3 regions of the Staphylococcus equorum genome follow, and region 1 is predicted to be linked to each of the others. Evidence: riboswitches for the same ligand, from Rfam matches in the RefSeq annotation. Region 1 holds a riboswitch; each other region holds the start of a gene.

Region 1 (11,337 bases):
TCTTGCTGACGGTATAGATTATTCAAGCTTTATAAGTTATCACATATTTTTCGAAACATTATTGCGTAAATTTAATGAGCGCATAGAAAAAGGTGAAATTATATCGTAATAATTCACCTCCTTTATCCTGAGCTTACTTTTGAAATATAACTACACATCTCTATGTTCAAAAACCCTTACCCTAATCCATTAGCATATACTTATGGATTGGGGTAATTTCAATTTACCTTATGGTATTTCCAACCTGATTTCATATGGGACATTTGTAGGAACAATACGAGGTAAAATTTACAAGCTAGGATTTGTGCCCTACAAGTAAGTATGAAACATTTATTGTAAAGTAGATATTATACTTGGTGGAAAACGTAAAAAAACTGTCAACAAAGCTAAAACTTTGCTAACAGTTTATATTCAAAATATCTTATTAAATATTAAAGGTCTGATTCAAATTCTTCTAATACCACTTGTAATTTATCAAATAATATTTCGAAACCATGCGCAGTAGAATCATGATATTCTTTTTTCTTCTGCTTATATTCCAGTATTGTATATCTACGTTCTTTTGGCACAAAAGCTTTATAATTAAAAATCATTTGAGCGATGCCCGCTTCTCTTTCGAATATTTCAATTTCAATGGTATCTTCAGAATCACTTAACTCTGGCATACCAATTGTCATGACGATATATTCATATGGCGTTAACGTAATAAAAGAACCTTTTACTACATTTTCTTTCCCTTTACGAACGTCAACAATTTCATAACTTCCATTTTGTTCAGCGTTAATATGAATTGATTTATTTGTTCTATCTGTTGTCATAAACCATTGTTTAAGAAAACGTTGATCTGTCCATGCTTGATATAATAATTCTGGTTCAACTTTAAATAGTCGTTCAAGTCGTATCTCAACGTATTCATTTTCAACATTATATTTACCCACGATTGTTCACCTACTTTCACTCTTAATTCTATTCTAACCTATTCTACAAGACTTCTAAACAATAATCCTATGAATCATAAAATGTTCTAGTCTTTACTTTAAAACGTTCAACTTCTATATTTTATCGTCAATAGTCAGTAAACGTCAAAATTTTAAACGTCACTTTCGCAAAAACATGTATTTAAGTACTTTTTATAAACTTACTGTATATCAAAGCATAATAAAAAGGGAGGTTCATCAGATACAAACACTGCACTGATTCGCCTTCCCTTTTAACGCCTTATTTCTTATTTAATCTTGGTAAGTTAAAGAAGATTGCAATCAAACCACAAACGCCCAAAATCATTGGATAAATAGAGTAGGGTAATAACTCAAATGGCGATATAGACGCCACGCCTGCTGCTGCAATTAACTGCGGGCTATAAGGTAAGAGACCTTGGAAACAACTCGCAAACATATCCAAAATACTTGCCGATTTTCTTGGATCTATATCATATTCTTCTGAAATTTCTTTTGCTAATGGGCCAGACATCAGTATCGATATCGTATTATTCGCTGTTGAAATATCCGCTGCACTGACTAACCCAGCTATACCTAATTCTGCGCCACGTTTCGATTTCACTCTATTACGAACAAAGTGAAGTAACCATGTGATACCGCCGTTATGTTGAATAAGCGCTACGAGGCCTCCGATAAGTAAGGCAATCATCGCAATATCTTCCATACCAATAATACCTTTTGAAATGGACTCTAATAAGCCTGTCCAACCAAATGATCCATCTATAAGGCCGATTATTGCTGATAATGCGATACCACCGATAAGTACAATAATTACATTAATACCAATTAATGCTAATATTAGTACCATTAAATAAGGTAAGACTTTGATAATATTATAATCATAACTTTTACTTGCATCAATTTGTGCTCCATTTGTTAAAAACCACAAAGCTATAATCGTAAATATAGCACCTGGCAACACAATTTTAATATTCACTTTAAATTTATCACTCATTTTTGTCTTTTGAGTACGTACGGCAGCGATTGTTGTATCTGAAATCATTGATAGATTATCGCCAAACATTGCACCACCTACAACTGTAGCCATTGTAATAGCTGCTGAGACGTCTGTTGCTTGACTCAATCCAAATCCAACAGGCGCTATAGCTGCTACTGTACCTACAGATGTACCCATTGAAAGCGAAACAAACATACAAATAATAAATAAGCCTACGATAATTAAATTCTCTGGAATAAGTGACAGTCCTAAATTAACTGTAGATTGTACGCCGCCCATGTCTTCAGTAGTTTGAGAGAAGGCACCAGCCAGTATAAAGATGAGCATCATTAAAATAATATTTGAATGACCCGCGCCTTTTGTGAAGACTTCCACTTTTTTATGAAACGTTTCTTTTCTATTTAAAATCAAAGCTACAATAGATGCTACTAAAATAGCTACATTTAAAGGCATTGTTGAAAAATCTCCTGTACCAATACCTACACCTAAAAATAAACCTACAAATACGAGCAATGGAATCAATGCCCAAGCATTACCTTTCTTTGTCTTCTCCATACAAAACCAACTTTCTATAAGGGTAAAAGCGTGAAATTTATTCCCCGCTATTTCTTTGTGTTTCTTTTTGAAAATAAAAAAACTCTTTTCTATTGAAGAAAAGAGTAAACGTTGTGTCTTCGTTCTTATCTTCTAGCATACATCTATGCTACTGGAATTGGCACACGCATCATCATGTTGCCGAAGCATCGACGGGCCAGTCCCTCCACTTCTCTAGATAAGTTATTAAATTGTTTTATTACAGTATATTTTAACTGTAATTCGTGAAATACTGATTTAGCTTAATACGTTAAAGCACGTTTGTCAACATTACTTTGCAACCATACGATATTTTCAACAAGTGTAACACCCTTATTCAGTAGGTCGCACAATCGTAAATGTTTCTCCTAAAGATGCATAGTCATTGCTAGCTAAGCGAGAAATAGCTGTTAACGCTTGGGCATCAATTTTACTGTCTTCAAAGTATACATCATCATCGATATGGAACATAACGACTTCACCAATAATTAAATCAGAACCTTCTTGTGGATCCCCTAATGGAATAATTCTGTTTAATTTACATTCCATACGGATTTTTGCTTGTTGTATCCCTGGCACAGAAATAAGTTCTGATTCAATACATGTTAAATTTGTTCTTTCTAGCTCATTACTTGTACGTTCTATTGGTGCTGCCGTTTTATTAACTTCTTCAACTATGGTTTCATCAGTAATATGAACGACAAATTCTTCGGTTTCTTCAATATTGACTGACGTGTCTTTTCGTTTACCTTCTGAGCGTACAGTAGAAATCATAATCATTGGCGGTGCGCTATTCACTATATTAAAGAAACTGAATGGCGCTGCATTTAAATGACCTGACTTGTCTTGAGAAGTAACAAATGCAATCGGTCTTGGAATAATACTCCCACTCAGTAATTTATAATTTTGTTTTTTAGAGAGTGTATCTGCTTTAAATTGTTTCATATTGTATTATCATACCTTTCAAAAAATAAAAGCTAGATAATCTCATAGAGATTTCTAACTTTTGATATCATTAGTCTAACTGAGTTCCGCCTGTTACACCATAAACTTGCCCAGTCGTATAACTCGATTCTTCGGCAGCTAAATGTACATACACTCCTGAAAGTTCAACAGGTTGTCCTGCTCTACCTAATACTTCTTTTTGACCAAATGTAGGTATTTTAGATTGTGGCTGGCCACCAGATATTTGTAAAGGAGACCAAAACGGCCCAGGTGCTACACAATTCACACGAATACCTTTAGCACCTAATTCTTCAGATAAACTTTTAGTTAATGAAATGATTGCTGCTTTTGAGGCTGCATAATCATGTAAAATTGGATTTGGATTATATCCTTGCACTGATGAAGTCGTCGTAATTGTAGCACCCGGTTGTAAATAATCTAGTGCTTTTTGAACTGTCCAAAATATAGGATAAACGTTCGTTTCAAATGTTTGAGTAAATGAAGCTGTATCAAAACTTTTTAAATCATCTCTGTATTGTTGATGTCCTGCTACAAGGGTTACATTGTCTAAACCGCCTAGTGCATTATAAGCTTGCTCTACTAAATCATAGTTAAATTGTTCATTTCGGAGATCTCCTGGTATTAAAACAGCTTTTCTACCTGCTGCTTCAATCACTTTTTGTACTTCTTCGGCGTCTGCTTGTTCTTCAGGAAGATAATTTATCGCTACATCTGCGCCTTCTTTTGCATACGCTATAGCTGCTGCTCTTCCAATGGCAGAATCTCCACCCGTCACCAACATTTTATAATTTGTTAATCTGCCATAACCAATATATGAAGTTTCCCCACAATCTGGTTTAGGTTCTAATTCTTTTTGTAAACCAGGAACCGCTTGTTCTTGTTTTGGAAAATCTGCATTTGAAAATTTTGTTCTTGGATCTTGGGCTGCCATAATACAACACTCCTTCAATAATTATTATATCTTTACATTACCCAAATTTTATAGGAGTTAATACATATATAAAGTGTTTGGCAACTTATACTTCGTTCAATAATTTTTGCACAAATGTAACAAAATACTCAGGTACTTTTTCTAGAATACGTTCATCTGGGTCATACTTAGGGTGATGTAAATCATATTCACTATTCGACCCAATAAATGCAAAGACGCTTGGATATTTATTTGAAAAACCAGAAAAGTCTTCCCCAATTGTTAAAGGTTTATCCATAACTTCTACATTATATCCAACTTGTTTCGCTACTTCGATAGCGTCATCCGTTAATTTCTCATCGTTTTTAACGGCGCCTGGTAAACGATGATATAGTGTTTCTATTTCGACATCAAACGCTTCTGCAAGCCCACTTCCAATTGCTCTAAGTCGTTCTTCAATATAAACACGTTTATCTTCATCAAAGCTTCTCACAGTACCTTGGACATATGCCTGATCAGCGATGACATTCCATGTATTTCCACTAGATACTTCACCTATAGTTACAACTGCGCTATCAAAAGCAGATAGATTTCTACTCACAATCGATTGAACACTGTTAATTAATTGTCCTAGAACGATGACAGGATCATTACCCTGTTCTGGTTTAGCAGCATGCGCGCCTGTGCCTTTTATTTTAAATTCAAAACGATCTACAGATGACGTAATTACACCAGGTTTCACTGCAAATTCACCCACGTCTAACGACGGATAATTGTGATAGCCTAACACAGCTTTTGCACCATCAATCGCTCCTGATTCAGTGATATGTAGTGCACCATAACCCAGTTCTTCTGCAGGTTGAAAAATAATGCGGACACGCCCTTTTAATTGGCTTTCAATGTCTTTAAGTCTTGTTGCTACGGCTAAAATACTGGCCATGTGTATATCATGTCCACATGCATGCATAACGCCTTTATTTGTTGAAGTGAATTCATGTACCACTTGCTCATGAATAGGCAAAGCATCAATGTCTGTTCTTACAGCTACGAATGTTTCACCTTGTCCTACTTCAGCAACTAAACCAGTCTCTAATGGTAAATCAATTATTTTAATATCATACGCTTCTAATATTCGTTTCAATCTTTTTGTCGTCTCATATTCAGCATCTGAAAGTTCAGGGTATTGATGTAAAGTTCTTCTCCAATTCACGTAATCTTCATATTGTGGCATTATATGTCACGTCCTTTCTTATTAATAAAACGGAAAATCATGTAATAACTTATCGTTACAACAACGACGCCTAATGCAAGGTTATTCGTAATTAAAATAAGCAATACAGTAGATATAATTAAAGTACTATTTAACAAAGGTGCTTTGCGAATGAATGGCACCGTTCGTCTATCAAATGTACCAAGTGAAATTGTGATCAACACAGTAGCTAACACTGCCATAGGTATTCGTCCGATAATTTCTCCAAATATAAATAAACAAATCAATAAAAAACTGCCTGTGATGAAAGTAGACACTCTCGAATTTGCACCCATAGCTATGTTAAAGCGCGATTGTCCAACAAGTGCGCTACCGCCAAAACCTCCAAACAAGCCAACGATAAAGTTTGCAATGCCTTGACCAATAGATTCCTTATTCTTATCACTAGTTGTCGAAGTTACAACATCAACCATTTGTGCTGTTAACGTCGTTTGGATTACGGCTACGATAGCCATTGCTACACCATAAAGTAATGCAACCATCACTATATTCAAATCACTCATTTCATTTGGTATGGAAGGTATTGGCATTTTTATATGTATTGAAGCCATATCAGAAACATATTGAATGTTTGGCTTAATCACTCCCGCAAGTAGCGTCAATATAATAATTGCTATTAAAGGTGCTGGTATAAGTTTGATATATTGCCCTGCAAGCCAAATAATAAAGAATGAAGCTATTGCAAACGCATATGTCGAAGCTGAAATATTAAATATATGCTTTAATTGGGATGTAAACAATAATAAACCTAATGCATTCATAAAACCAATAACAACACCCGTAGGTACAAAGTTTAACAATTTATTTATGTGACAGTATCCTAATATGATTTGTATGACGCCCATAAACAATGTAGCTAAAATAAGCGCTTTTAGACCATGACTTGCCATTAATGGTGCAACTACTAGCGACACACCACTACTTGGCGCTGAGACCATCAACGTTCTATTGCCAGTAAAGCTCAACACGAGCATCATCAAACCAGTACTTAACATGCCTATCGTTGGACTTACGCCAGCGATGAAAGAGAATGCAATTGCGCCTGGAAGTAATGCAAGGGCAAGTAATATACCTGTGAGCATATTTTGACTTAAATCCCCGCTCCATTGTTTAACATAAGTAGTTTGCCCCACATTCGATGTCACCTCCCATGTATGCTTTAAATAACATGGTACCATAATTGTCAAAATATTTAATCAACTCAAACTTAATTAATTTACACTTAAAAAAGAAGAGTGAACTTGAAAAAGAGCTTTGCATTAGCTCTTTTCAAGTTCACTCAATTCACAACAATATAACAATTAAATCTGAGACATACGTATATGCCCCAGACTCAATATTATTAGTTATTTAATTTAATTTGGTTATCAACAAGTATTTGACCATCTTTGATTACTTTTTCAGCATGGTTTATACCATAATGATACGGAATATACTCATGGTTTGGTGCATCCCAAATAACGATATTGGCTTTGTCACCTTTATTAATTGTTCCAGCATCAACATCAATTGCTTTCGCTGCATTCACTGTAACAGCATTCCAAATCTCATTCGGTGATAATTTTAATTTCAACGCAGCAATCGACATCACAAGTTGTAAGTTGTTTGTCACACAACTCCCTGGATTAAAGTCTGTTGCAATTGCGATAGCTCCACCATTATCTAACATACCTCTAGCATCTGCATATTGCTCCTTACCTAAATAAAATGTGGTACCTGGTAGTAATACAGCTACTGTATCGCTATCTTTAAGTTTCGCTTTACCTTCTGTACTTGACGCAACTAAATGGTCTGCAGAAATTGCACCTTCATCAATTGCTAATTCTAGACCACCTAATGGATCAATTTCATCTGCATGGATTTTAACATCAAAACCTAAATCTTTTGCTGCTTGCATATATTTTCTAGATTCTTCTACTGTAAATACGCCTGTTTCGCAAAAGATATCTGCAAAATCAGCATACTGTTTAACTTCAGGTAGCAAATCAATCATTTCTTGTAAAAAAGCTTGATTAGATTTCGCGTCTTTTGGTACTGCATGCGGACCTAAGAAAGTATGTTTCATATCTAAGTTATATTTTTCTGCTAAACGTTTGGATACACGTAGTTGTTTGAGTTCACTTTCTTTATCTAAACCATAACCACTCTTACTTTCAACAGCTAAGACTCCATGTTGTATCATCGTTAACAAATTCTTTTCAGCTTTATTAAATAGCTCTTCTTCAGTTGCATTTCGTGTAGCTTCTACTGTGGATAAAATACCTCCACCTTGCTCAAGTATTTCTAAATATGAAACGCCTTGTCTTTTAAGCGACATTTCATGTTCTCTTGAACCGCCATGCACTAAATGAGTATGTGCTTCAACAAGTGATGGTGATACAACTTTCCCTGTAGCGTCGATTGTTTCCTTCGCCTCATATTCATCTGTATGGGCACCCGAGTAAACCACTTTGCAATCTTTAACAACAACCGTTCCATTTTCAATGATTTCTAATTCGTCTAAATCTTTTCCTTTTAAAGGACGCTCTGTAGATTTTGGTAAAATTAATTCTTTAATGTTTTGAATAATTAAATCGTTCATTTTATATCTCCTTTACCCGTAATCATTGGAATTTTGATGCCTTTTTCTTTAGCAACATTAATTGCTGATTCATAACCTGCATCTGCATGTCTTACAACACCCATACCCGGATCTGTCGTTAATACACGTCCTAAGCGACGATCTGCGCGTTCTGAACCATCAGCGACAATGACCATACCAGCATGTAATGAGTAACCCATACCTACACCACCGCCATGATGGAACGAAATCCACGAACCACCAGCCGCTGTGTTAATTAAAGCATTTAATACTGCCCAGTCTCCCACAGCATCTGAACCATCTTTCATACCTTCTGTCTCACGGTTTGGACTCGCAACAGATCCTGAATCAAGATGATCACGCCCGATAACGACCGGTGCAGAAATTTCTCCGTCACGAACCAAACGATTTAAGGCTAAGCCCATTTTGGCACGTTCTTCAAAGCCCAACCAAGCTATACGAGAAGGTAATCCTTGGAATGCAATTTTTTCTTGAGCTAAATCTAACCAGCGAATAAGCTTTTCATTATCTGGGAATAGTTTTCTCATTTCTTCATCTGCACGTTCGATATCTTTAGGATCTCCACTTAAAGCTGCAAAGCGGAATGGTCCTTTACCTTCACAGAATAAAGGTCTAATATACGCTGGTACAAATCCTGGGAAATCAAAAGCATTTTCTAAGCCATTATTATAGGCAACTTGTCTAATGTTATTCCCGTAATCAAAAGCAACTGCACCATTTTTTTGGAATTCAATCATTAACTCAACGTGTTTTCTCATTGAATCTTGCGATAATGCAACGTATTCTTTAGGGTCTTTATCACGTAGCGCTTTTGCTTCCTCTAAGGAATAACCTTGTGGAATATATCCGTTCAATGGATCATGTGCACTTGTCTGGTCAGTAACAACATCAATTTTAAATCCTTTATCTAAAATGGCTCTGTGTGTGTCTACAGCATTACCAACAAGTCCTATAGATAATGGTTTGCCCTCTTGTCGTGCTTCTTCGGCTAAACGTAATGCCTCATTTAAGTCATGTGTCTTCACATCGCAATAACGCGTTTCTATACGTTTATCAATACGTGTCTCATCAACATCTACACCAATTACAACACCGCCATTCATCGTAACAGCCAGTGGTTGCGCACCACCCATGCCACCTAGACCAGCTGTTAAAGTTACTGTTCCATTTAACTTGCCATCGTAATGTTGATTAGCAAGCTCACCAAATGTTTCATAAGTACCTTGAACAATACCTTGGGAACCAATATATATCCAGCTACCCGCTGTCATTTGTCCATACATCATTAACCCTTTTTTATCTAATTCGTTAAAGTGATCCCAATTTGCCCACTCAGGTACAAGTACGGAATTTGAAATTAATACACGCGGTGCTTCTTCATGTGTTTTAAATACAGCAACTGGTTTTCCGGATTGTACTAACATTGTTTCATCCGCTTCTAATGAACGTAACGTCTCTTCTATCGCTTCAAATGCTTCCCAATTTCTAGCAGCTTTACCAATACCGCCATATACAACTAAATCTTCAGGACGTTCAGCTACTTCTGGGTCTAAGTTGTTATACAACATTCTAAGCACTGCTTCTTGTTCCCAGCCTTTACATTCAATATCTAAACCTTTTTTTGCTACTATTTTTCTCATGAAAAATCACTCCTCATTTTAATTAATTAACCTTTGTTTAATAAATCTTAAAATAGCCATAATGCGAATGGTATCGTGATTAGTAATGTAAGCACTACTCTTTCAAACCATATCAAGACCAATTTACCAACTGAAATTTTTATCTCAGTTGAAAGAATCACAGGTACCACACTCGAGAAAAAGATAATCGCCGAAACACTCATTACTGCTACTATAAATCTCGTAGCTAAATCAGCAGTTTGTGCAATGGCAGCAGGTAATAGCATCTCAACAATTGAAATGGTTGAAGCTTGTGCTAATATTGCTACATCCTGAACTGGGAATATACTTATAAATGGATAAAAAATATAAGATACATATTCTATTATCGGTGTATATTCAGCAATAATTAAACCTAAGAAGCCGATAGACATAATAGATAGTAATATCGCAATTGTCATTACGACGCCGTCACGTAAATTTTCACGTACGTTTCCTATTAATGAGTCAGCATTTTTAACTGCTAACTTAGCTTCTAACCAAGATTCTTTTAATAAAGGCATATTTCTGCGTTTTTCTTCTTTATATGGTTGGTTCTGATATGTCGTGTTTTTCTCAAATCTTATAGGTGGGAGTTGTACGGTGATAGCAGTAACTATAAAAGTCACTGCAAGTGTGAACCAAAAATAAAGGTTCCAATGTTCAATAATACCTAATGTATTGGCTACTATAATCATGAAAGTAGCAGATACAGTTGAGAAACCTGTCGCAACAATAACTGCTTCTTTATGTGTATATCCACCATTTTTATAGACTTTATTTGTAATTAATAAGCCAATTGAATAACTACCTACAAACGAGGCAACCGCATCAACTGCTGATTTACCAGGCGTTTTAAAAATAGGCTTCATGACTGGTCTCATAATTACGCCAATAAATTCTAATAATCCGTAACCTACTAAAAATGTTAATAAAATAGCCCCTACTGGGATTAACACACTTAGCGGTATCGCTAATTTATCGTATAAAAACGGTCCAATACTTTCTTTCAATACAAATCCTGGTCCAAAATCAAAGACAATCATGAAAGCAATGAAGACGCCTAATACTTTAAATAAGCTAAAGATAATATCAGTTTTTGATTTGTTCCATTTTTTATTAATAAATGGATGCAATGCACCTATAATGATTAAAAGTAATACATAATAAGGTAAAATTGGATTCACCAAAAATGTAATCCACTGAACAATATGATCAATCAGAATTGTTGATTTACCATTAATCGTTATAGGTACAAAGAAACATATAATGCCAATTAAGCTATAAATGAAAAATTTCCACATGTACTTCACGCCCCTAACATGAAAGTACGCCTCCCACTATATCTCTCAGTATAATATGATATGATATATACTACCAATATAAATAAACTAATTATTGA
Region 2 (11,337 bases), 680 kb from region 1:
CATTAATGAACTACATGGTAACGAAACATACAACACAACATGGTTATACAGAAATGATGGTACCACAGTTAGTAAATGCAGATTCAATGTATGGTACGGGTCAATTACCTAAATTTGAAGAAGATTTATTTAAAATTGAAAAAGAAGGGCTGTACACAATTCCAACAGCTGAAGTACCACTAACGAATTATTATCGTAATGAAATTATAGGTCCTGATGTCTTACCTGCTAAATTCACAGCACAATCAGCATGTTATCGTAGTGAAGCGGGTTCAGCTGGACGTGATACAAGAGGTCTGATTCGATTACATCAATTCGACAAAGTTGAAATGGTTCGTTTTGAAAAACCAGAAGATTCTTGGGATGCGCTTGAAGAAATGACAAATCATGCAGAAGCGATTTTAGAAGAACTTGTGCTACCTTATCGTCGTGTGAATCTGTGTACAGGTGACATTGGATTTGGAGCTAGCAAAACATATGATTTAGAAGTTTGGTTACCAAGCTATAATGATTATAAGGAAATTAGTTCATGTTCAAATATAACTGACTTCCAAGCGCGTCGTGCGAATATCCGTTTCAAACGTGATAAAAATGCTAAACCAGAATTAGTGCATACACTAAATGGTAGTGGGTTAGCAGTTGGACGTACATTTGCAGCAATCGTTGAAAACTATCAAAACGCAGATGGTTCTATTACAATACCAGATGCTTTAGTTCCGTTTATGGGCGGTAAAACAGAAATCCGTCCTGTAAAATAAAATTAAACAAGCATGGCTAAAAGAGCGTAGCAAAGGCATTTGCTACGCTCTTTATTTATATCGTGGTGGGGTAGGGGAGGGGTAAAAATAACGTAATTTATAAAATTATATAAGTGACCTCAATGGTTTTTTATACGGAAAACAACAGGTAAGTCTAAAATATTTCATAAAATTCTGACACATCAAAAACCTTTTTATAACAACACATTTAAACTGAGGGTTGTCTTCCGTCACACAAACAGAAGTATAAAGTCATTGAATGAAACTCCTGCTTTATATTAAACTTAATCTATTGTTTTTAAAAATTAAAAATGAAAGGAGTGAGGTAATGGAAGCACATGTAACTTTTAAGCAAGGTGTGAAAGAATGTGTTCCTACATTATTAGGGTACGCTGGGGTAGGGTTGTCTTTTGGAATTGTAGCTGTAGCCTCAGGATTTAGTTTGCTTGAAATTATCTTACTCTGTTTACTCGTGTATGCTGGTGCTGCACAATTCATTATTTGTGCACTAGTCATCGCCGGTACGCCGATTTCTGCGATTGTGTTAACAGCATTTATCGTTAATTCCAGAATGTTTTTACTGAGTATGACACTTGCACCGAGTTATCAATCATACGGTTTATTAAATCGAATAGGGCTTTCAACGCTCATTACAGATGAAACGTTTGGTGTAGCAATTACACCACACCTTAAAGGAGAAAAAATTAATGATCGTTGGTTACACGGTTTAAATATCACAGCTTATTTGTTTTGGACATTTGCATGTGTTATGGGCGCTATTTTTGGAAAATACATAAACAACCCAGAGACGTTAGGTTTAGATTTCGCTATTGCAGCGATGTTTATCTTTTTAGCTGTATCACAGTTTGAATCAGTTCAACGCTCTCGCATTAAGACGTATTTTGTATTGATTATTACTGTAATCGTGATGATGCTTCTTTTAAGTCTCTTTATGCCATCCTATATGGCAATTATACTTGCTTCTACGATAGCAGCTGGGCTTGGGGTGGTGATGGAACGATGACAACAACGACGCACATGCTTATCATTATTTTGCTTTGTGGTATTGTGACGTGGTTTACACGGATAATACCGTTTTTACTTATATCTAAAATTAAACTATCTGAAAGAGTTGTAAAATGGTTGTCGTTTATACCAATTACGCTATTTACTGCTTTAGTTATTGACGGTTTGATTGAACAACAAGATGGAATGATGGGGTATAGCATTAATGTGCCATTTTTAATTACGATGGTCCCTACAGTAGTGATTGCAGTTATCACACGTAGTTTAACTATTACAATCGTAGGTGGCATTATTATTATGGCTGCATTAAGATGGGTGTTTTAATTTATTTCATTGATGTAAATCGTTTTATCCGTTAGAATAACAATAATTAGAAAATTCCGACATTTTCCAAAAAATAAATTGATTGTAGGAACATCAATAGTAGTAATGTAGTGCAATACAATTAAAATTAAATCTTATTTCGAGAAGCTAAGGGATTTGGCCCAATGATGCTTCAGCAACCGGCTGAATAAAGTACGGTGCTAAAACCAACGATATAGTCGAATGATAAGTAATTTTCAACTTCTTACTTATTATAGTGAGGAGTTTTTTTACTAAGTAGGAGGTAAATCATGACGAATTATACGGTTGATACATTAGAATTAGGACCATTTACAACAGAGTCAGGAGAAACAATCTCAAACTTAAAATTACGTTACGAACATGTTGGATTGAAAGGTCAACCTCTTGTGGTCGTGTGTCATGCTTTGACAGGAAATCACTTAACGTATGGTACAAGTGAACAACCTGGATGGTGGAGAGGCATTATTGATGGTGGTTATATGCCAATTAACGATTATCAGTTTTTAACTTTTAATGTAATTGGTAGTCCATTTGGTTCTAGTTCAGCACTTACTGATGAAGACTTTCCAGAACAACTAACTTTGCGTGATATAGTGCGTGCAATTGAATTAGGTATTGAGCACTTAAGATTTGAACGTATTAATATACTCATAGGTGGCTCTTTAGGTGGCATGCAGGCAGTAGAGTTATTATATAACCGTAAATTTGATGTTGATAAAGCAGTTATACTTGCTGCTACACAGAGAACATCTTCATATAGCCGTGCATTTAATGAAATTGCGAGACAAGCGATTCATTTAGACCATGAGCAAGGTATGAGTATCGCAAGACAGCTCGGTTTCTTAACATACCGTTCGTCTAAAAGTTATGAACAACGCTTCTCGCCAGATCAAGTAGTTGCATATCAAAGGCACCAAGGTGATAAGTTTATGAAGCACTTTAGTTATTCATGTTATCTAACACTGCTTGACGTCTTAGACAGTCACGATGTGGATAGAGGCCGTGATGACGTGGACGAAGTGTTCAGTAAACTAGATACTAAGATGATGACGATGGGCTTTGCCGACGACTTACTTTATCCTGATGATCTTGTTTATGCAGTTGGGCAACGCTTTAAATATCATAAACATTTCTTTGTACCTGACAATGTAGGGCATGATGGATTTTTAGTTAATTTTAATGATTGGGCACCTAATTTATACCATTTCTTAAAGGTGTATAAAATCAAGCGTAAATGAGAGTGACTTTATTATAGAATATTAAATTTAGGACGACAGAGTAGAATCAGAATAATCAGGTGGGATATACAAGGTAGACTGACTGCTACTGTATGTCCTATTTTTTATGGGAAAATGCAAGGAAATACCTGTGATTTTATGTAGTAGTAAGGAGTGTTCCTGTATCAAATATCAACTGAAAGGGTGAATATTAGTTTATCTTCAAATAGTTGAATGTGTAGTGTATGTTTAACTTCTATAGAAATGAGTTGGCAATAATTGTATAAAAGTTTTAAAGAGGTTAAAATAAAAGTTATAGTCAAAAATAGTATGGGAGTGGCGAATTTGTTTTCAAAAATATATCCTAAGGCAACTATACTTAGTATAATCACGCTAGTCATAGTAGCTTTAGCTTTACATATATTACCACCGCTTGGGCTTGTATTGAGTTTGTTTGCGACAATTCCAGTCATTATTTTATGGCATAAGTCTGTAGAATCATTTGGTTTAACAGCAGTCGTAACAGTTGTATTAACAACTTTATTAGGTAATATATTCGTATTAAGTATCATGGTCCTCGTACTCTTAGTGAGTTTCGTTGTTGGCCAATTATTAAAAGAACGTACATCTAAAGAGCGTATACTTTATATTACAACTACATACGTGAGTATGATCTCGTTAATTGCATTTATGGCTTTACAAACATTTGATAAAATACCAACATCAACAACATTAATGAAACCTGTGAAAGATCAAATAAATTATTATATTTCTAATGCAGGTGTTGGTGCAGATTATAAACAAATGTTTGAAGAAATGTTCCGTCAATTATCAGTTCAGTTACCAAGTTATGTAATCATTGCAGTATTTATACTCATATTAATCAATTTACTAGTTACTTTTCCAATTTTACGTAAATTCAAAATTGCTACACCAATATTCAAACCATTATATGCGTGGCAAATGAAGCGTTCATTGCTATGGATGTATATGATTGTCCTACTTTGTGTTATGTTTACTGTCGAACCGAGTGCGTTCCAAAGTATCGTATTAAACTTCGAAATTGTGTTATCATTATGTATGTATATTCAGGGGTTAAGTGTGATTCACTTTTTTGGAAAGGCAAAATCAATGCCGCTCACACTTACTGTGATTTTAATGGCAATAGGGACAATTCTAATGCCACTTACACATATTGTAAGCCTCCTGGGTGTTGTAGATTTATGTATTAACTTAAAACGTATCATTAAAAAATGATTTGAGGTGGAAAAATGAATCGTCAATCCACTAAAAAAGCCTTGCTCTTGCCATTTATCATAATGGCACTCACGGCAATTGCGCTTGTTGTAATATGGTTCGTTTTCAACCAAATTATGGCAGGCATCGCTGCGATTGTCTTAGTGGTTATAATTATAGGGACAGTATTTTTGGTAAGACAAGCTTTACAAAAACTAGATAGCTATGTAGATGGTCTGAGTGGTCATATTTCTGAAGGTAGCAACATCGCAATTAAGAATTTACCTATTGGGATGATCATCTTAGACGAAAATGAAAACATAGAGTGGATGAACCATTTTATGTCGGAACGATTAGACCGTAATGTCATTTCCGACCCAGTAAACGAAGTATATCCTAATATCTTAAAACAATTAGAAAAAACACAAGAAATTGAAATTAAAGAAAATGAATATCACTATCGCGTTCGATATTCTGAAAAAGAACATGTTTTATACTTCTTTGATATTACAGAAGAAATTCAGACGGAAGCATTATATGAAGAATCCAAACCGATTATCATGACACTATTCTTAGATAACTATGATGAAATTACTCAAAATATGAACGATACACAAAGATCAGAAATTAACTCTATGGTTACACGTGTAATCAGTAGATGGGCGACAGAATATAACATTTATTTGAAACGTTATAGTTCTGATCAATTTGTGGCGTATTTAAATCAACGTATTTTAAAAGATATCGAAGAATCTAATTTTAGTATTTTAAGTCAACTCCGTGAAAAGAGTGTCGGTTATCGTGCCCAACTGACATTAAGTGTTGGTGTCGGTGAAGGCTCAGAAAATCTTATCGACCTGGGTGAACTTTCGCAGTCAGGCTTAGATTTAGCGCTCGGCCGTGGTGGTGACCAAGTAGCGATTAAGAGTATGAATGGTAATGTACGTTTCTATGGCGGTAAGACTGACCCAATGGAGAAACGTACACGTGTAAGAGCACGAGTGATTTCACATGCTTTAAAAGATATCTTGATGGAAGGCGACAAAGTAATTATTATGGGGCATACACGTCCTGATTTAGATGCAATCGGTGCAGCAATTGGTGTATCCCGCTTTGCAATGATGAATAATTTAGATGCCTACATTGTATTAAATGAATCAGATATCGATCCAACGTTACGTCGTGTTATGGATGCAGTGAATGAAAAACCAGAACTAAAAGATCGTTTCATTACTTCAGATGAAGCGTGGGATATTATGACATCTAAGACAACATTAGTCATCGTAGATACGCATAAACCAGAAATGGTTATTGATGAAAATATTTTAAATAAAGCAAACCGTAAAGTCGTGATTGATCATCATAGACGTGGTGAAAGCTTTATCTCTAGTCCATTGCTTATATATGGAACCTTACGCAAGTTCGACAGCTGAACTTGTCACAGAATTACTAGAGTATCAACCGACAGAACAACGTCTGACACGTTTAGAATCAACAGTTATGTTTGCTGGTATTATCGTAGATACCCGTAACTTTACATTGCGTACAGGCTCTAGAACATTTGATGCCGCAAGTTATTTACGTGCACATGGTGCCGATACGATATTGACACAGCATTTCTTGAAAGATGATCTTGATACGTATATCAATCGTACTGAGTTGATTCAAACGGTGAAACTGCAAGAGAATGGGGTAGCGATTGCCTATGGTTCTAACGACAAAATCTATCATCCTGTTACAGTTGCACAAGCTGCCGATGAACTGTTAAGTTTAGATGGTGTAGAGGCTTCATATGTAATAGCGAGACGAGAAGACAACCTCATAGGTATGTCTGCTCGCTCACTTGGTGCAGTTAATGTTCAATTAACGATGGAAGCACTTGGCGGTGGTGGTCATTTAACAAATGCAGCTACACAAATGAAAGATGTAACTGTCGATGAAGCAATCGAAAAATTACAACAAGCTATAACAGAACAAATGAGTAGGAGTGAAAATTCATGAAAGTAATATTCACACAAGATGTAAAAGGTAAAGGTAAAAAAGGCGAAGTTAAAGACGTACCAGTAGGTTATGCAAACAACTTCTTAATAAAGAAAAATTATGCGGTGGAAGCAACACCAGGTAACTTAAAACAATTAGAACAAAAAAATAAAGCAGCTGAAGCTGAGCGTCAACAACAAATTGAAGACGCTAAACAATTAAAAGAACAATTAAGTAATATTGAAGTCGAAGTATCTGCTAAAACAGGTGAAGGCGGCAAATTATTTGGTTCGGTAAGTACGAAACAAATCACGCAAGCATTACAAAAACAACATGACATCAAGATTGATAAGCGTAAAATGGACTTACCAAACGGTATCCATGCATTGGGTTACACAAACGTGCCAGTTAAATTAGACAAAGAAGTCGAAGGTACAATTCGTGTACACACAGTTGAACAATAATAACGGATTGAGATATGAGGTGTAATCGTAATGGATGGAATGTATGAACAAAATCAAATGCCACACAGTAATGAGGCTGAGCAGTCTGTCTTAGGTGCCATTATCATAGATCCAGAATTGATCAACACAACTCAGGAAGTATTACTTCCTGAGTCCTTTTATAGAGGCGCGCATCAACACATCTTTAGAGCCATGATGAACCTCAACGAAGACAACAAAGATATTGACGTGGTAACAATCATGGATCAATTGTCACAAGAAGGACGATTGAATGAAGCGGGCGGTCCACAATATCTAGCTGAATTATCTAGTAATGTGCCAACCACACGTAATATTCAGTACTATACAGAAATTGTATTTAAACACGCAACCAAGCGTAAATTAATACAAACAGCTGATAGTATTGCGAATGATGGTTACAATGATGAACTGGAACTAGATATAATACTGAACGACGCGGAACGTCGTATATTAGAATTATCATCCTCACGTGAAAGTGATGGATTCAAAGACATTAGAGACGTACTTGGTGAAGTATATGAGACGGCAGAATTATTAGATCAAAACAGTGGTCAGACACCAGGTATTCCTTCAGGGTATCGTGATTTAGACCAGATGACAGCAGGGTTTAACCGTAATGATTTGATTATTTTAGCTGCCCGTCCTTCTGTAGGTAAGACTGCCTTCGCACTTAATATTGCGCAGAAAGTAGCTACAAATGAAAGTAATTATTCAGTTGGTATCTTCTCGCTTGAGATGGGTGCTGACCAATTAGCGACACGTATGATTTGTAGTTCGGGCAATGTCGATTCCAACCGATTAAGAACAGGTGCAATGACTGAAGAAGACTGGAATCGTTTTACAATTGCAGTAGGTAAGTTATCACGTACGAAGATATTTATTGATGATACACCAGGTATCCGTATTACAGATATTCGTTCAAAATGTCGCCGCTTGAAACAAGAACACGGGCTAGACATGATAGTGATCGACTATCTACAATTAATTTCAGGTAGTGGTTCACGCTTTTCAGACAACAGACAACAAGAAGTTTCTGAGATTTCTCGTACATTAAAAGCCATTGCCAGAGAACTTGAATGTCCTGTAATCGCACTAAGTCAGCTATCACGTGGCGTTGAACAACGTCAGGACAAACGACCAATGATGAGTGATATACGTGAATCTGGTTCGATTGAGCAAGATGCTGATATCGTTGCCTTCCTATATCGTGATGATTATTACAATCAAGGCGAAGATGAAGAAGACGATGACGACACGAACTATGAACCACAAACGAATGATGATAATGGTGATATCGAAATTATTATTGCCAAACAACGTAACGGTCCTACAGGAACTGTGAAGCTACACTTTATGAAACAATATAATAAATTTACAGATATAGATTATGCCCATGCAGATATGATGGGTTAGAAAAAAAGATTAAAATTAATTTTTCCGTACAATAATACAAACTTATGTTTTATTGTACGGTTTTTGTTTGGATTTTATTCTTGAATCTTAATGTAAGTATGTGTCTTTTTTAAATGCAAAATACAATGAAAACATTGGTATTACTATGTTTACCGTATTTATTGCGGTGTTTGAATATCGATGAGAATTAGAAAAATGATGAAAAATCAATGTTCGATTTTTGTTTGCAATATCGTTGTGGTATTGGTAGAATACTCATTGGTTAATTGAGAAAAACTTGGAGGTGCTCATATGTCATCAATAGTAGTCGTTGGGACACAATGGGGAGACGAAGGTAAAGGTAAAATTACGGATTTTCTAGCAGAACAAGCAGATGTTATTGCACGTTTTTCAGGCGGTAATAATGCGGGCCACACAATTATATTTGGTGGAGAAACTTATAAATTGCACTTAGTACCATCTGGTATTTTTTATAAAGAAAAATTATCAGTGATTGGTAATGGTGTAGTCGTAGATCCAGTTGCACTATTAAAAGAATTAGATGCTTTAAATGAACGAGGTATTTCAACAGATAATTTACGTATTTCTAATCGTGCACAAGTTATTTTACCTTATCACTTAAAACAAGATGAATATGAAGAAGAACGCCGTGGAGATAATAAAATTGGCACAACGAAAAAAGGTATCGGCCCAGCTTATGTAGATAAAGCGCAACGTATCGGTATTCGTGTGGCAGATTTATTAGACAAAGAAACATTTGAACAATTACTAAAAAATAATATTGAATATAAAAATGATTACTTCAAAGGTATGTTTGGCAAACCATGTCCAACTTTTGATGAAATCTTTGAAACATATTACGCTGCAGGTCAACGTATCGCACCTTTCGTAGTAGACACAGCTAAAGTATTAGATGATGCGTTTGTAGCAGAAGAAAAAGTATTATTTGAAGGTGCTCAAGGCGTTATGTTAGACCTTGACCATGGTACATACCCATTTGTAACTTCAAGTAATCCAGTAGCAGGTAACGTTACTGTAGGTGGCGGTGTTGGTCCAACATTCGTATCTAAAGTAATTGGCGTATGTAAAGCATACACATCTCGTGTGGGTGATGGTCCATTCCCAACTGAACTATTCGATGAAGATGGTCACCACATTCGTGAAGTTGGCCGTGAATACGGTACAACAACTGGTCGTCCACGTCGTATTGGTTGGTTTGACTCAGTGGTATTACGTCATTCTCGTCGTGCAAGTGGTATCACAGACTTATCAATCAACTCTATTGATGTATTGACTGGTCTTAAAGAAGTGAAGATTTGTACAGCTTATGAATTAGATGGTGTAGAAATCACTGAATACCCAGCAAACTTGAAAGACTTAAACCGTTGTAAACCAATCTTTGAAACACTACCAGGTTGGACTGAAGATATTACGGGTTGTCGTTCATTAGAAGAATTACCTTTAAATGCACGTAGATATTTAGAACGCATTTCTGAGCTATGTGATGTGAAGATTTCAATCTTCTCAGTAGGCCCAGACCGTAATCAAACAAACTTATTAAAATCTTTATGGTAGGAAAATAATACCAAGTTAGGCTTCCAGTCTAATTATGAAAAAATACCTTGTAGAGTTCACCGTTAACGGTGCGTCTACAAGGTATTTTTATTTATATATAACTGTTATTTAATTGAATTGGCAAATTTTATTACGAAAAGCGAGTATTTGGTCTACTGCATATGCATAACCCGCTACATCGATAGATTGCACGTTTTTTACTTTTTCGATATGTCGTTGATAATACATTTGATTTTCTAACATTTCTGATACAGCACAGCTTAATTGTTCAGACGTAATGGCCTCATCAATGTGATGACCTACATTTAAGTCTGCTATCTGTTTGGCTACCATAGGTTGGTCTGCACTCTGTGGGAAGGCTAGCATTGGCACATTCATCATCATAGCCTCGTTTGTACTATTCATGCCCGCATGTGTTAAGAATAATGCTGTATGCTGTAATAACTCAGTTTGTGGTACATAATCTTTAATTATAAAGTTGTCAGGTACCTCATCGAAATCGTTCAGATGATTTGTTTCACCGATAGAAACGACGATCGATGCATTGATGTCTGCTAATGCTTTAAAACATTTATTGAAAAAAGCGATATTTTGATTAAAAATAGTTCCTAAAGAAATGTAAATGATTGGTCGTGTCTGATCAATGTCATCCATAAATCCAGAGGGTTGTGGTTGAATGACTGAAGGGCCAGTAAAGACACAATGCTGTGCATCAAACAGGTCATAATTCATTTGGAAACCTTTCATTACATAACATAAGTTGAAATCTCCAGGATTATTCATCACTTCAAAGCGAGAAGGCACCTCAACGTTATATGTAGATTCAATATGTTGTTTCAATTCATTAAATGTGTCATCGGCTTGTTTAATTTCATTGGTATCAACCATTGTTGTTAATTTTTCTGTAAATGCATCAAAACTTTGTTTGCTATGCGCAAATGATGCAATAGAAGATATTGAAGGGATATTTAATTTTTGTGCAAGGATATGGCCACAACTAAACATAGAATCATGAATCATATAATCATAATGCTCATCTTTCGTTTCTTCCAAAATTTGAGGCACGATGATATCCGCAGTTTTCAATAAACCGTTAATTACGTTATATAAGTGATGTTGGCCATAAGATCTAAAACGGTCGACTATAGCATCAGTAGGTAACGTGCGTACTTCTACACCTGTGTCAGCTAATTTATCTTTATATTTATCGCATATGTAATAAACGACGTTTTCACCGCGCTCAACGAGTTCCTTACATACTGCAATAGTTGGATTAAAATGTCCGGGTGATCCTGAGTTGAT
Region 3 (11,337 bases), 330 kb from region 1:
GCATGAAAATAAATAGTAAGCGAAACTGTTCCAATAGGTACCATTTTTTCACGACGTACCCAAATACGTGGAAAGAAAGCATCACATATTGAAGTAAGTGAGAGAAAATCAAGGTTTCTCTTTGGATTGTCTTGTATCCATTGAAGTGTCGTAGAATCATGAGCATTGTTAGATTGTGTTTGTGATAATGCGAGTGGTGCCCCTTTGATAATTCGTATATCATAATTCTGTAACCAAGGTGGTGCACCCTCTATTGATGGAAGCGCAACATTTTCAGCAGCTGGTACATTAGGGAACGCTATCTCGGTAGTAGACCAAGTATCTCGTCGTTGAGCAGTAACAGCCGTTCCAGTAATAACAGTTTTAGCATTTTGAGAAAGCACAATATACCAATGCTGAGTGGATCGATTTGTTCGAGTAGGTGTTGCTTTAATATTAAAATCGCCATCAGCTACAGGTGCTGCGTAGTTAATAGTTAACGCAGCTGGTTCTCCTAATCGTTCTGGATGTTCTAAGACAGCACGAAGCAACGTAGATGCAATAACGCCACCAAACGGTCCAATCATATTGGCATACTTTTCGGACGTATGGCCTTTATAAACACCCGGCGTTTCTTCAGTTAGTTGTGTAGCTTTATCAAATGGATGATTCTGTCCCATAGTAAATCCCCCCAAATATTACAATTAATTATCGTTTATACATACATAGTATAACCTGTTTTAGTTGGTTTAAGCATTGATTTTAAGCAATACCTAAAATGATAAAGGCTGAGGTTATATTTCAAAATTGTTTTTAATACTGAATATTTTATTACTATCTTAATATGACTTTTAAAATATTAACATCCGATTCTGAAAAGTATAAAAAAAATAAATTATTGTTTAATTATTCTTAATTATCTGATAATATAAAATTAGTTTGTAAACGTTTTCAATTAAGGGGGATTAAGATGAAAAGATGGGGGATATTAATTATCATTTTTTCAGTTGTACTAGCAAGTTGTGGTAAAGAAAATAATTCGAGTGCATCGGATAAACAATTTCCCAATGAAACGATAGAAATCGTTGCGCCAGCTTCTCCAGGAGGCGGTTGGGATACTACAGCACGTGCGATACAAAAAATTATGATTGATGAAGACTTAACTAAACAAAATGTTAATGTGATTAATAAACCTGGAGGTGGCGGAGAAGTAGGCTGGCAATATTTAAAATCACGTTCGCCGAATACGATTTCTATCAACTCAAGTTTATTATTATCTAACAAGGAATTGGGATTAAGTGATTTAGGTACAGATGACTTTACACCTATTGCAATTTTAGCAACAGAGTGGATTAGTTTAACAGCATCTAATCAATCTAATTTAAGTTCTGGTAAAGAAGTGATGGAAAAGCTAAAAAAAGATCCAGAATCCTTAACCATAGGTGTTGCACCAGGTTTAGGTAACAATGACCACTTAGCTTTTGTACAGGCAGCTAAGGAATATGGCGTCGATGTAGATAAAATCGATTTCCTTGTATATAAAAGTGGAGGAGATTTGCAAACCGCTTTATTAGGTGGACATGTAGATGTTGCTTCTACTGCTGTCTCTGAAGTAAAAGAACAACACCAAACTGGAAAATTAAAAATGTTAGCAGTAACATCTGATAAACCGGTTGAAGGCATCGAAGATGTTCCTACTTGGGAAGAACAAGGTGTTGATGTCGTCTTTCCACATTGGCGTGGCGTCATGGGGCCGAAAGATATGACACCAGAACAAATTGCCTATTGGGATGAAACAATGCAAGATGTAGTGAAATCAGATAGATGGCAAAAAATAAGAAAGAACAACGACTGGGAGAATTATTATAAAGATAGCGAAGAAAGTGAGAAATTTTTAAAAGAACAACGTAAGAAATATAAAAAACTAGTCGAAGATTCAGGTCTGAAATAAGGGGGAGTATAAATGTCACGACTTGTCTTTCCAGTATTATTAATATTATTTGGTCTTATTTATTTAGTATTAACTATAAATATACCTAAATCGAACATTGGCGATCCTAATAGTCCGATGTATTTTCCAATGTTAGTCGGTTTATTGCTTTTGATAATGAGTATTATTTATTTCTTTCAAGAATTCAAAAAACGTCATGAAGGTTTTACAGCTTTTTCACAATTACTAGAGAGGAAAACATTTATACGTATCGTCTTAACAATTGTTTTAACAGTAATATACGCTTTAATATTCGAACGTCTTGGCTTTTTAATTTCAACAATTATATTCTTAGGTGCCATTATGTTCTTAATTAACGGATATAAAAGATGGTTACAGAATATTTTAGTTACGGTGATTTTTTCTGGCATTGCATGGTACACATTCGCACAATTATTGAATGTCAGTTTACCTTAAGGAGGGTGATTTAAATGGGGATTGATGCAGGTAGTTTTTTAGAAGGATTATCAACTGCGTTTCATCCGATGAACCTTTTATGGGTCCTTATCGGTGGTTTTCTAGGTACTGTAGTAGGTATGTTACCTGGATTAGGACCTGCGACTGCGGTTGCAGTGCTCATACCTGTGACATTTGGTATGGAACCCGTAAGCGCATTGATTTTAATGGTTTCAATTTATTATGGTGCCATGTATGGTGGCTCGAGAAGTTCGATTTTATTAAATACACCAGGTGATGGCTCAGCCATTGCAGCTACATTCGATGGTTATCCAATGACCAAAAATGGAGAGGCGGGTAAAGCACTAACAATCTCAGCAATTGCTTCGTTAATTGGAGGTATTACTGCGGTGTTTGGTTTTATCATTTTAGCTAAGCCATTGTCTGCCTTTGCTTTAAAATTTGGCCCACAAGAATATTTTTTACTATTCTTATTTACGCTTTCAGCTATTGTAACTTTATCGTCAGGGAAGATGGTCAAGGGTTTCATTGCGACAAGTATTGGTTTAATCATTAGTACAGTAGGGGTAGATTTACAAACAAGTATTTATCGTTTCACATTTGATTTACCTCATTTAAGTGAAGGTATCAACTTCTTAGTCGTTATCATTGGGGTATATGCCGTAGCAGAAGTATTATATAATTATTTACATTTAGATGCATTGAAACCACCTAAAGCTGATGTAGGATCAATGAAATTATCTAAGGAAGATATAAAGAACACAAGAGGCGCTATGCTTCGCCAAAGTCCTATTGGTTTCTTAATCGGTGTATTACCAGGAGCCGGCGGCTCTATTGCGGCAATGTTAAGCTATTCAACCGAAAAACAAATATCTAAAAATGGCAAGAATTTCGGTAAAGGTCAAATAGAAGGCGTAGCTGCGCCAGAAGCTTCTAATAATGCTGCTTCCGTAGGTGCTTTAATCCCGTTATTAACGATGGGCGTACCAGGATCAGGAACAACAGCTGTAATTTTAGGTGCAGTCGTTATGCTAGGTTTACAACCAGGGCCTTTGTTATTTGCAAATGAGCCTGAAACGATATGGACACTCGTTAATAGCATGTTTATTGGTAATATATTCTTAGTCATTTTGAACATTGCTTTAATAGGATTACTGTTAAAAATATTACGAACACCACCCAAAGTGTTATATCCTATTATTTTAGTGTTGGCGTTTATCGGTACATATACATTAGGGTATAGTATCACTGATTTCTATATTCTAATTATTTTTGGTATTATCGGCTTAGTTATGAAATTATTAGATTTCCCGGCTGCGCCTTTAATTTTGGCAGCAATCGTAGGTTCAGATATGGAGCAGAATTTTCGTAAAAGCTTAATAGTGAGTAATAACAATGTAGCAGATATCTTTTTGGCATCCCCAATTAGTCTCGTGTTAACATTGATGACTATTCTAGCGCTGTTCTATCCACTGATTATAAAAGGATTTAAAAGAATGAAAGTGAAAAAATAACATAATAAATCTACTCATTATGTTATGTCATGAGAGGTTTCAAAACGTAGATAAACCAAGTGCTATAAAAGCATTTGGTTTATTTTTTATAGATGTTTTTCCTTGAGATAATCTTTGTTTATCAATTTCTTTACTAAATTTACAAGGAAATGGAAGAATTCTTTTTCGCTAATTCATTTATATATTTGTTGTCCTATATTTTAGTTCCTTCAATGAATCAAGGCAGTGATTTGTGCCGACTCCGGCGGGAAAAGTACTAGCCGAATACTATAGGATGAGTCATGCCTGCTGTAAGTGTGTACTAAAAAGTGCCGACAAAGTTGAAGACTTTGTCGGCACTATGCAACTGCTCATTAAGTTCTATAAACAAAGATTTTAAATAGTTATTATTGAAGCATTTCCTTATATACTTTTTGGTTTTGATAAACAGTAGTTAGCAGAGGTGCATTTAATTGGTATGATGCTGCTAAATTTAATAAATAACCTTGTAAATGATCTGCTTCAATATTTAATCCTTTTTCCATATCTCGTTGCATAGAAGTCTTGAAGTGATAGGATAATTTCGGCAGTGATTTCATATATTGATCGACGATATTATCCGAAATCGGCGCATTATGTGTACGCATAATTGAAGCGATTTCATTGTATAGTGACTCAATAAAATCAACGCCTCCCACGCTATCACGAATTGGTCCAATTGGTGCATGCATGAGTGTAGTAAGACTTGATAGTACAGTGATCATTAAATATTTATGCCACATACCTTGCTGGATATTTGAACTTAAAATAAATTCAGCTTTGGTATTTGAAAAAGCTTGAGCAATTTGTTCAGCACGTTCACTTTGATCACCATTTAATTCACCAAAAAAGAGTTTGTCAAAAGGACTTGTATGAACGATTTCACCAACGGGGTTTAAAGTCGTTTCAATAACGCAATAACCACCCATAATTTTATTTTCACCGAAAGTTGATTGTAACTTTGGTAGATGTGCGATTCCATTAAGTAATGGAATAATCACTGTATTACCGTTAACAAATGGTGTTAAATCTTCAAGCGCATGTTCTAAATGATAAGACTTAGAAGACAAGAGCACTATATCGAATGGTTTCACACGGTCTTTTCTTGTAATAAGTTGAGGGTTAAAGTGATAGTCACCCTTTTCGCTATGAATAGATAGACCATTACGCTCTAGATATGATTTTCTTTTTGAACGTACTAGAAATGTAACGTTTTGACCACCTTCAGCTAAGCGACCACCAAAGTAGCCCCCGATACCACCTGCTCCTAAGACTAAAATTCTCATTATTATGCAACTCCTCGTGTTATGTATTATTTCTAACTTGTTAATATATATATACCACTTCATAAAATTATTACGCATATATATATATATATTTTATATTATTATTGTAGATGTATATATTAAATTAAGGTGTTATTTTTTCTTTAGCTTCTCAAATTATAAAGTTAACTATCAGAATGATTATTGTTTCACATGGAACGAAGTGGAAATATTTATGAAAACAAATGATTTAGAATTTTCTAAAAACTTATTGACTAATCATGAGTGCGATGCTAGGATTAAAACAATCAAATACATATGATTTACTCTTATCTAGAGTGGTGGAGGGATGTGCCCTATGAAGCCCAGCAACCGTCGTTTTTGAAATGGTGCTAATTCACAGAAAGTAATTTTACTTTCAAAGATGAGGGAAGGTGGATACTTTCTCTTGAAAACCAAGAGAAAGTATTTTTTTATACATAGCTTTAGTCGTAAATTAAAACAAATTATAAGGAGAGATTTGATGAAAAGGGTTACAAGTTTAGTTTCGTTATTAGTATTAGCAGTTATATTAGCAGCGTGCGGAAATTCAAAGGGTGAAGGTGAGGATAAAAAAATCACGATAGCAACGTCTCCTGCACCACATGGCGAAGTGCTAAAACACGCTAAAAAAGCAATGAAAGAAGAAGGTTATGAATTAGAAATTAAGACAGTGAATGACTATAAAGTGCCTAATAAATTATTAGATAAAGGCGATGTAGATGCAAACTTTTTCCAACACGTGCCTTATCTAAAAGCTGAAAAAGAAGATCATAACTATAATATTGAAGAAGTAGGAAAAGTCTTAACTACGCCAATGGGTGTGTACAGTAAAAAATATAAAGATATTAATGATATCCCTAAAGGCTCAACAATTTATGTATCGAACAATCCTGCTGAAGAAGGACGCTTCTTATCATTTTTTGTTGATAAAGGTTTAATTAAAATTAAAAAAGGTGTAAATATTGAAGATGCAAAATTTGAAGATATTGTAGAAAATAAAAAGGATTTAAAATTCAATAACAAACAAGGTGCTGAATTTTTACCAAAAACATATAACAGCAAAGAAGGCGCGGCAGTTATTATGAATTCCAACTATGCTATCGATAATGGACTAACACCACATAAAGATTCGATTGCAGTTGAGGATAAATCATCACCATTTGCAAATATAGTCGCCGTTCAAAAAGGCCATAAAGATGATAAAAAATATCAAACGTTAATTAAAGTACTACAATCAAAAGATACACAAGACTTTATTAAAAAAGAATACGGTCAAGACGTCATTCCTTATGAAAAATAGGTTGTCATAGATAACACAATAAATTGGTTACATTTTATATAGTAATTAAAAGTACCATATATTAATATTCTATAAATAAGGCGGGGATAAAATGTCCAAAATAGGAATCATTGGGCTTGGTAAAGTAGGAAGCCAAGTACTTACAGACGTCCAAAATTTAAATTTATTCTCAGATATTGTATTAATTGATACAGATACAGAAAGAGCAAGTGGTGAAGCACTGGATCATTTGCACACGCAAGGTTTACCTAATTCAACCCACATCAATATTCGCGAGGGCAATTACGAGGATTTAACCGATGCCTCATTCATTGTAATTACAGCAAGTGTGCCAACAGATCCTAATGAGGGTGACCGGGTATTGCTTGCGAAAGGTAATCGAATTATGATTGAAGGAGTCATGAAACAAATTAATCGAGTGACACAAGATGCGATTGTTATTTTAGTTTCCAATCCAGTAGATACAATTACTTATATGAGCAATGCATCTCAGTACCCTTCACATAAAATAATTGGTACTGGTACATCTTTGGAAACATCTCGATTTAAAACATTGATTGCGTCATATTACCAAGTTGACCCTAAGAATGTTGAAGCGTTTGTGATTGGAGAACACGGGCAACATGCAGTTCCTGTATGGAGTAAAGTTAGAATTTATGGCATGACATTAGATGAATTTCAACAATTGACGGATACTCCACCTATCGATAAAACGCGCATAACTTCAGAAATAGATCAGGTATCTATGGATGTGTTTTATAAAAAAGGATGGACAAATGTAGCGATATCGAAAGTAGTTAATTATTTAATACAAGCAATTGCATTAAACCAGCAGAGCATCATGCCGTTAACTTCAATAAGTAATGAATATGGTTTGAATGAGAGTGCCTTTAGCCTACCTACATTAGTGGGACGTGAAGGTATTAAACAGAGGTTTGAAATTCAACTTAGTCCAACAGAAATTGCGCAACTCAAAGAGGCGCATCGATATATAAAACAAACAATTAGTAAAGTAACAAATTAATAATTGAGAGATAGTAACGAATGAAAAATTCAGTTGCTATCTCTTTTTTTATTTAAAATAAGCATTTATAGCAGAAATTAAGGTGATGTTAAATAAACAGTGAACTCCTTGCTTATATAATGAGTTATAGCTACAATGTATTTGATATTATAGGTAACGCTTACTAATAAGGTGTGTAAGAATGTGGAAAGTGCGGTGCAGAAATGCAAGAAAGACATGCTAAACTTATTCGTTTAATATTAAATAATAGTAATGATTATTTAAGTGCAAACGAAATAGCGAACTACTTGAATGTTTCCAACAGAACTGTACGAAGTGATATTAAATATATTAATAGTGAGTTAGTGAAAGAACTCATTGTTAGTGTAAAGGGTCGAGGTTATAAAATGAACCGTACCTTATATAGCGTGGAACAATTAGCAGAAATCGTTACAGCATATACGAATAAAGAAAGTGAAATACTGTTGAAAATAGGGTACCAATTGCTAATGCATCAACAACCCATGACTGTTGATCAATTGGAAAATGACTTTGGCTTAACAAGATCAGAAGTAAATGACTATTTAAAGAGAATACAATCATGGTGTACCTCATTTGATATTAATGTAAATATTTCTAAGAAAAAAGGTATTACAGTTAATGGTAACGAAATGAATATAAGAAATGCGATTCTCCATTTAAATCAGCTCTCTACAAAACACCAGACTGTAGAGCAATTCATTCTAAATGAAATACCGGAAGCACATATCCAAATGATATTTCAAATTATTAAAAATAACTTAAGTGATTACCAAATACAAACTTCCGATATTCGAATTCGACAATTGCTCATACATCTTATTATTATCTTTAAAAGAAACAATGACAATGACGCTTCGTGGGTTGTAGATGAAGAATCACAAATTATAGCACAGCATTGCATAGACGAAATAAATCGTAAATTAGCATATGGTCTAAGTGATGAAACTGCTAAATTGTTTTCATTTTTTATTAGTTACTATTTTAATAAATACGATTTAGGCTTAGAAAAAGTGTTCGTTAAAAGTTATATCGATAGAATGATATATCAAATGGAAAAAAGTGTTGGAGTGAATTTTACTAAAGATAAAGCATTACGTGACAATGTTTATTCACATTTTAGTAGAACCTACTTACGTATTGCTAAAAATGTCTATATTAACAATCCATTAACTGAAGATATAAAAAAACATTATCCTTTTGTTTTTAACACATTATATGAAACAGTAAATCATTTGTCTAAAGACGCAAAAATAAATCTAGTAGAAGATGAAATTGCATTTTTGGCATTACATTTTCAATCATCAATAGATCGTAATGAAAAAAATCGTTTTAATATCGTAATTACTTGCTACTATGGTTTGGGTATTTCAAGTTTATTGGAAGCTAAAATAGCAAATTTAGATGATAGGATACACGTGATAGATACATTGAAATTAGAAAATGTGTCACAGTATGATTTTTCAGGTGTCGATGCTTTGATTACGACGCATTTTATAGATAAATTTCAGGTGCCAGATACATTACAAGTAATGGAGGTTTCTCCATTATTTTCCAATGAAGATGCTAATAAAATTCAATCATTTATACGCCATAAGCAAAATCCTGTGCTAAATCAGGATGAATTAGCAGCCATTCAATTTGATGTGCACTCAGACAAGCAAGAGCTAACAGAAGCATCCTATGTGTTTGAACAGGCGCAAATTATTTTTGGTGACAACCACTCAGTTAGCGAAAAATATATCCAAAGTTCTTTGGAAAGAGAAAAATTTTCTTCTACTTTTATAGGAAATGGGATTAGTATTCCTCACGGCGATCCTGAAAAGGTACTGAAATCACACGTGGTGATTTTTAAAAACATGCAGGGTTTTGGCTGGAAACAAAATCGAGCGAAATTAGTCTTTTTCTTAGCAATAGCAGAACAAGATATTCCAGCTATGAAAAAGATTATTCATACGATAGCCAATTTAACTGAAAATGATGTAGATCAGTTGTTAGTGCTTGAAGATCAAATTTTAAGGGATAAAGTAATTCAGTTAGTGAAAGAATAATTGCCACTACTAACGGCAATTATTCTTTTTTATTTATTCATGAATGCGTTTACAATTAAAAGTAAGGAGGATGAACGTTATGAAAATATTAGCGATAACATCGTGTCCAAATGGGATAGCACACACGTATATGGCTCAAGAGAAACTAGAGCAAGCAGGTAAAGAAATGGGTATAGACATTAAAGTAGAGACGCAGGGAGGCGTTGGTGCTGAAAATGTTTTGACATCGAAAGAAATTAGAGAAGCGGATGGGATTATTATTGCCGCAGATCGCCAAGTAGATTTATCTCGATTTGATGGGAAATTATTAATCAATGAAAGTGTTCGAGAAGGTATTCATAAACCACAAGAACTCATTCAACGTATTATCGATAAAGATGCACACATACATCATGAAGCTAATGCGACAGGTGCTTCTAATCAAGATGATGAGGAGCAAAAAAGTGGCATGCAAATGATATACCAACATTTGATGAATGGTGTTTCATTTATGGTTCCATTTATCGTTGTTGGTGGACTATTGATGGCAATTGCATTGACTTTAGGAGGCAAAGCCACACCTGAAGGGTTAGTAATACCGGAAGATTCATTTTGGAAATCAATTGAAAATATCGGTAATTTAGCATTTAGCTTTATGGTTCCTATCTTGGCAGGTTATATTGCTGTAAGCATTGCAGATAAACCGGGGCTTGTGCCAGGGATGATTGGTGGTGCGATAGCTGCTGATGGTAGTTTTTATGGTAGTGACGCAGGTGCAGGTTTTTTAGGCGGTATCGTAGCAGGTTTCATAGCAGGTTATATTGCAAAATGGATAAAAAATATTAAAATACCAAAAGCAATGGCTCCAATTATGCCGATTATCATTATACCGATAATATCTTCACTTATCGTAGGGCTCATTTTTATTTTCTTAATTGGCGCACCGATTGCTAGTATTTTTGAAGGCTTAACGACATGGTTGAAAGGGATGCAAGGAACAAATATCGTAATTTTAGCGTTGATTATTGGCGCAATGATTGCTTTTGATATGGGTGGACCAGTAAATAAAGTAGCATTTCTATTTGGTTCAGCATTGATTGCTGAAGGAAATTATGCAGTTATGGGTATGGTTGCTGTTGCAGTATGTACACCACCTATTGGTCTAGGTCTTGCAACATTTATCAACAAACGCAAGTTTAATAAAGGTGAAGTAGAAATGGGTAAAGCTTCATTTACAATGGGATTATTTGGTATAACGGAAGGTGCGATTCCTTTTGCTGCTCAAGATCCCTTACGTATTATACCTTCTAATATGATAGGTGCTATGATTGCAGCGGCAATTGCAGCAATTGGTGGCGTAGGTGACAGAGTAGCACACGGTGGACCTATCGTAGTTGTGCTTGGTGGTATTGACCAAGTGCTCTGGTTCTTTATAGCAGTGATTGTAGGTAGTGTTGTGACAATGTTCTCAGTGTTAACACTAAGAAGAAAAACACCAGCAATAGCTGGAGATGCAGCGCATTCAGAAGCAGGAATGACAGAACAAAGTCAGAATGATTCAGAAGTAACTGCGCAAAATAGCGCTGAAGAAAAAGAAGATAAACAATCAACAACAGATGATGAGATTGAAGTATTTCAGCAAGAGGTAATTGAAATATCAGAGAAGAAATTGACAAGAGACGAAGCAATTGAACATCTTGTAGATCAATTAGATAAATATGATTACATTACAGATACGGA

The links. Region 1 has a riboswitch for S-adenosylmethionine ahead of PYW44_RS03165 (Na+/H+ antiporter NhaC family protein). Riboswitches for the same ligand answer to the same signal wherever they lie in the genome.
Region 2: it holds a riboswitch for S-adenosylmethionine, as region 1 does, so the genes downstream of both, metX (homoserine O-acetyltransferase MetX) here and PYW44_RS03165 (Na+/H+ antiporter NhaC family protein) in region 1, are expected to answer to the same signal.
Region 3: it holds a riboswitch for S-adenosylmethionine, as region 1 does, so the genes downstream of both, PYW44_RS01630 (MetQ/NlpA family ABC transporter substrate-binding protein) here and PYW44_RS03165 (Na+/H+ antiporter NhaC family protein) in region 1, are expected to answer to the same signal.

The regions. Positions count from the first base shown of each region.
Region 1 covers NZ_CP118982.1:695,983-707,319, reverse strand. The annotation lists gene PYW44_RS03175 (MurR/RpiR family transcriptional regulator) at 1-109, shown strand, start outside; gene PYW44_RS03170 (SRPBCC family protein) at 432-938, opposite strand; gene PYW44_RS03165 (Na+/H+ antiporter NhaC family protein) at 1,219-2,511, opposite strand; SAM riboswitch class I at 2,634-2,735, opposite strand; gene PYW44_RS03160 (flavin reductase family protein) at 2,863-3,474, opposite strand; gene PYW44_RS03155 (SDR family oxidoreductase) at 3,545-4,426, opposite strand; gene PYW44_RS03150 (amidohydrolase) at 4,512-5,636, opposite strand; gene PYW44_RS03145 (SulP family inorganic anion transporter) at 5,636-6,808, opposite strand; gene hutI (imidazolonepropionase) at 7,018-8,256, opposite strand; gene hutU (urocanate hydratase) at 8,253-9,917, opposite strand; gene PYW44_RS03130 (YjiH family protein) at 9,965-11,239, opposite strand.
Region 2 covers NZ_CP118982.1:12,950-24,286, forward strand. The annotation lists gene serS (serine--tRNA ligase) at 1-758, shown strand, start outside; gene PYW44_RS00050 (AzlC family ABC transporter permease) at 1,087-1,782, shown strand; gene PYW44_RS00055 (AzlD domain-containing protein) at 1,779-2,108, shown strand; SAM riboswitch class I at 2,240-2,340, shown strand; gene metX (homoserine O-acetyltransferase MetX) at 2,399-3,367, shown strand; gene PYW44_RS00065 (DUF2232 domain-containing protein) at 3,677-4,603, shown strand; partial or broken gene PYW44_RS00070 (DHH family phosphoesterase) at 4,618-6,583, shown strand; gene rplI (50S ribosomal protein L9) at 6,580-7,026, shown strand; gene dnaB (replicative DNA helicase) at 7,057-8,460, shown strand; gene PYW44_RS00085 (adenylosuccinate synthase) at 8,752-10,035, shown strand; gene PYW44_RS00090 (macrolide family glycosyltransferase) at 10,144-11,337, opposite strand, start outside.
Region 3 covers NZ_CP118982.1:362,997-374,333, forward strand. The annotation lists gene PYW44_RS01605 (acyl-CoA thioesterase) at 1-659, opposite strand, end outside; gene PYW44_RS01610 (tripartite tricarboxylate transporter substrate binding protein) at 950-1,930, shown strand; gene PYW44_RS01615 (tripartite tricarboxylate transporter TctB family protein) at 1,943-2,386, shown strand; gene PYW44_RS01620 (tripartite tricarboxylate transporter permease) at 2,401-3,900, shown strand; gene panE (2-dehydropantoate 2-reductase) at 4,287-5,204, opposite strand; SAM riboswitch class I at 5,510-5,614, shown strand; gene PYW44_RS01630 (MetQ/NlpA family ABC transporter substrate-binding protein) at 5,707-6,525, shown strand; gene PYW44_RS01635 (lactate/malate family dehydrogenase) at 6,617-7,549, shown strand; gene PYW44_RS01640 (BglG family transcription antiterminator) at 7,753-9,618, shown strand; gene PYW44_RS01645 (fructose-specific PTS transporter subunit EIIC) at 9,698-11,337, shown strand, end outside.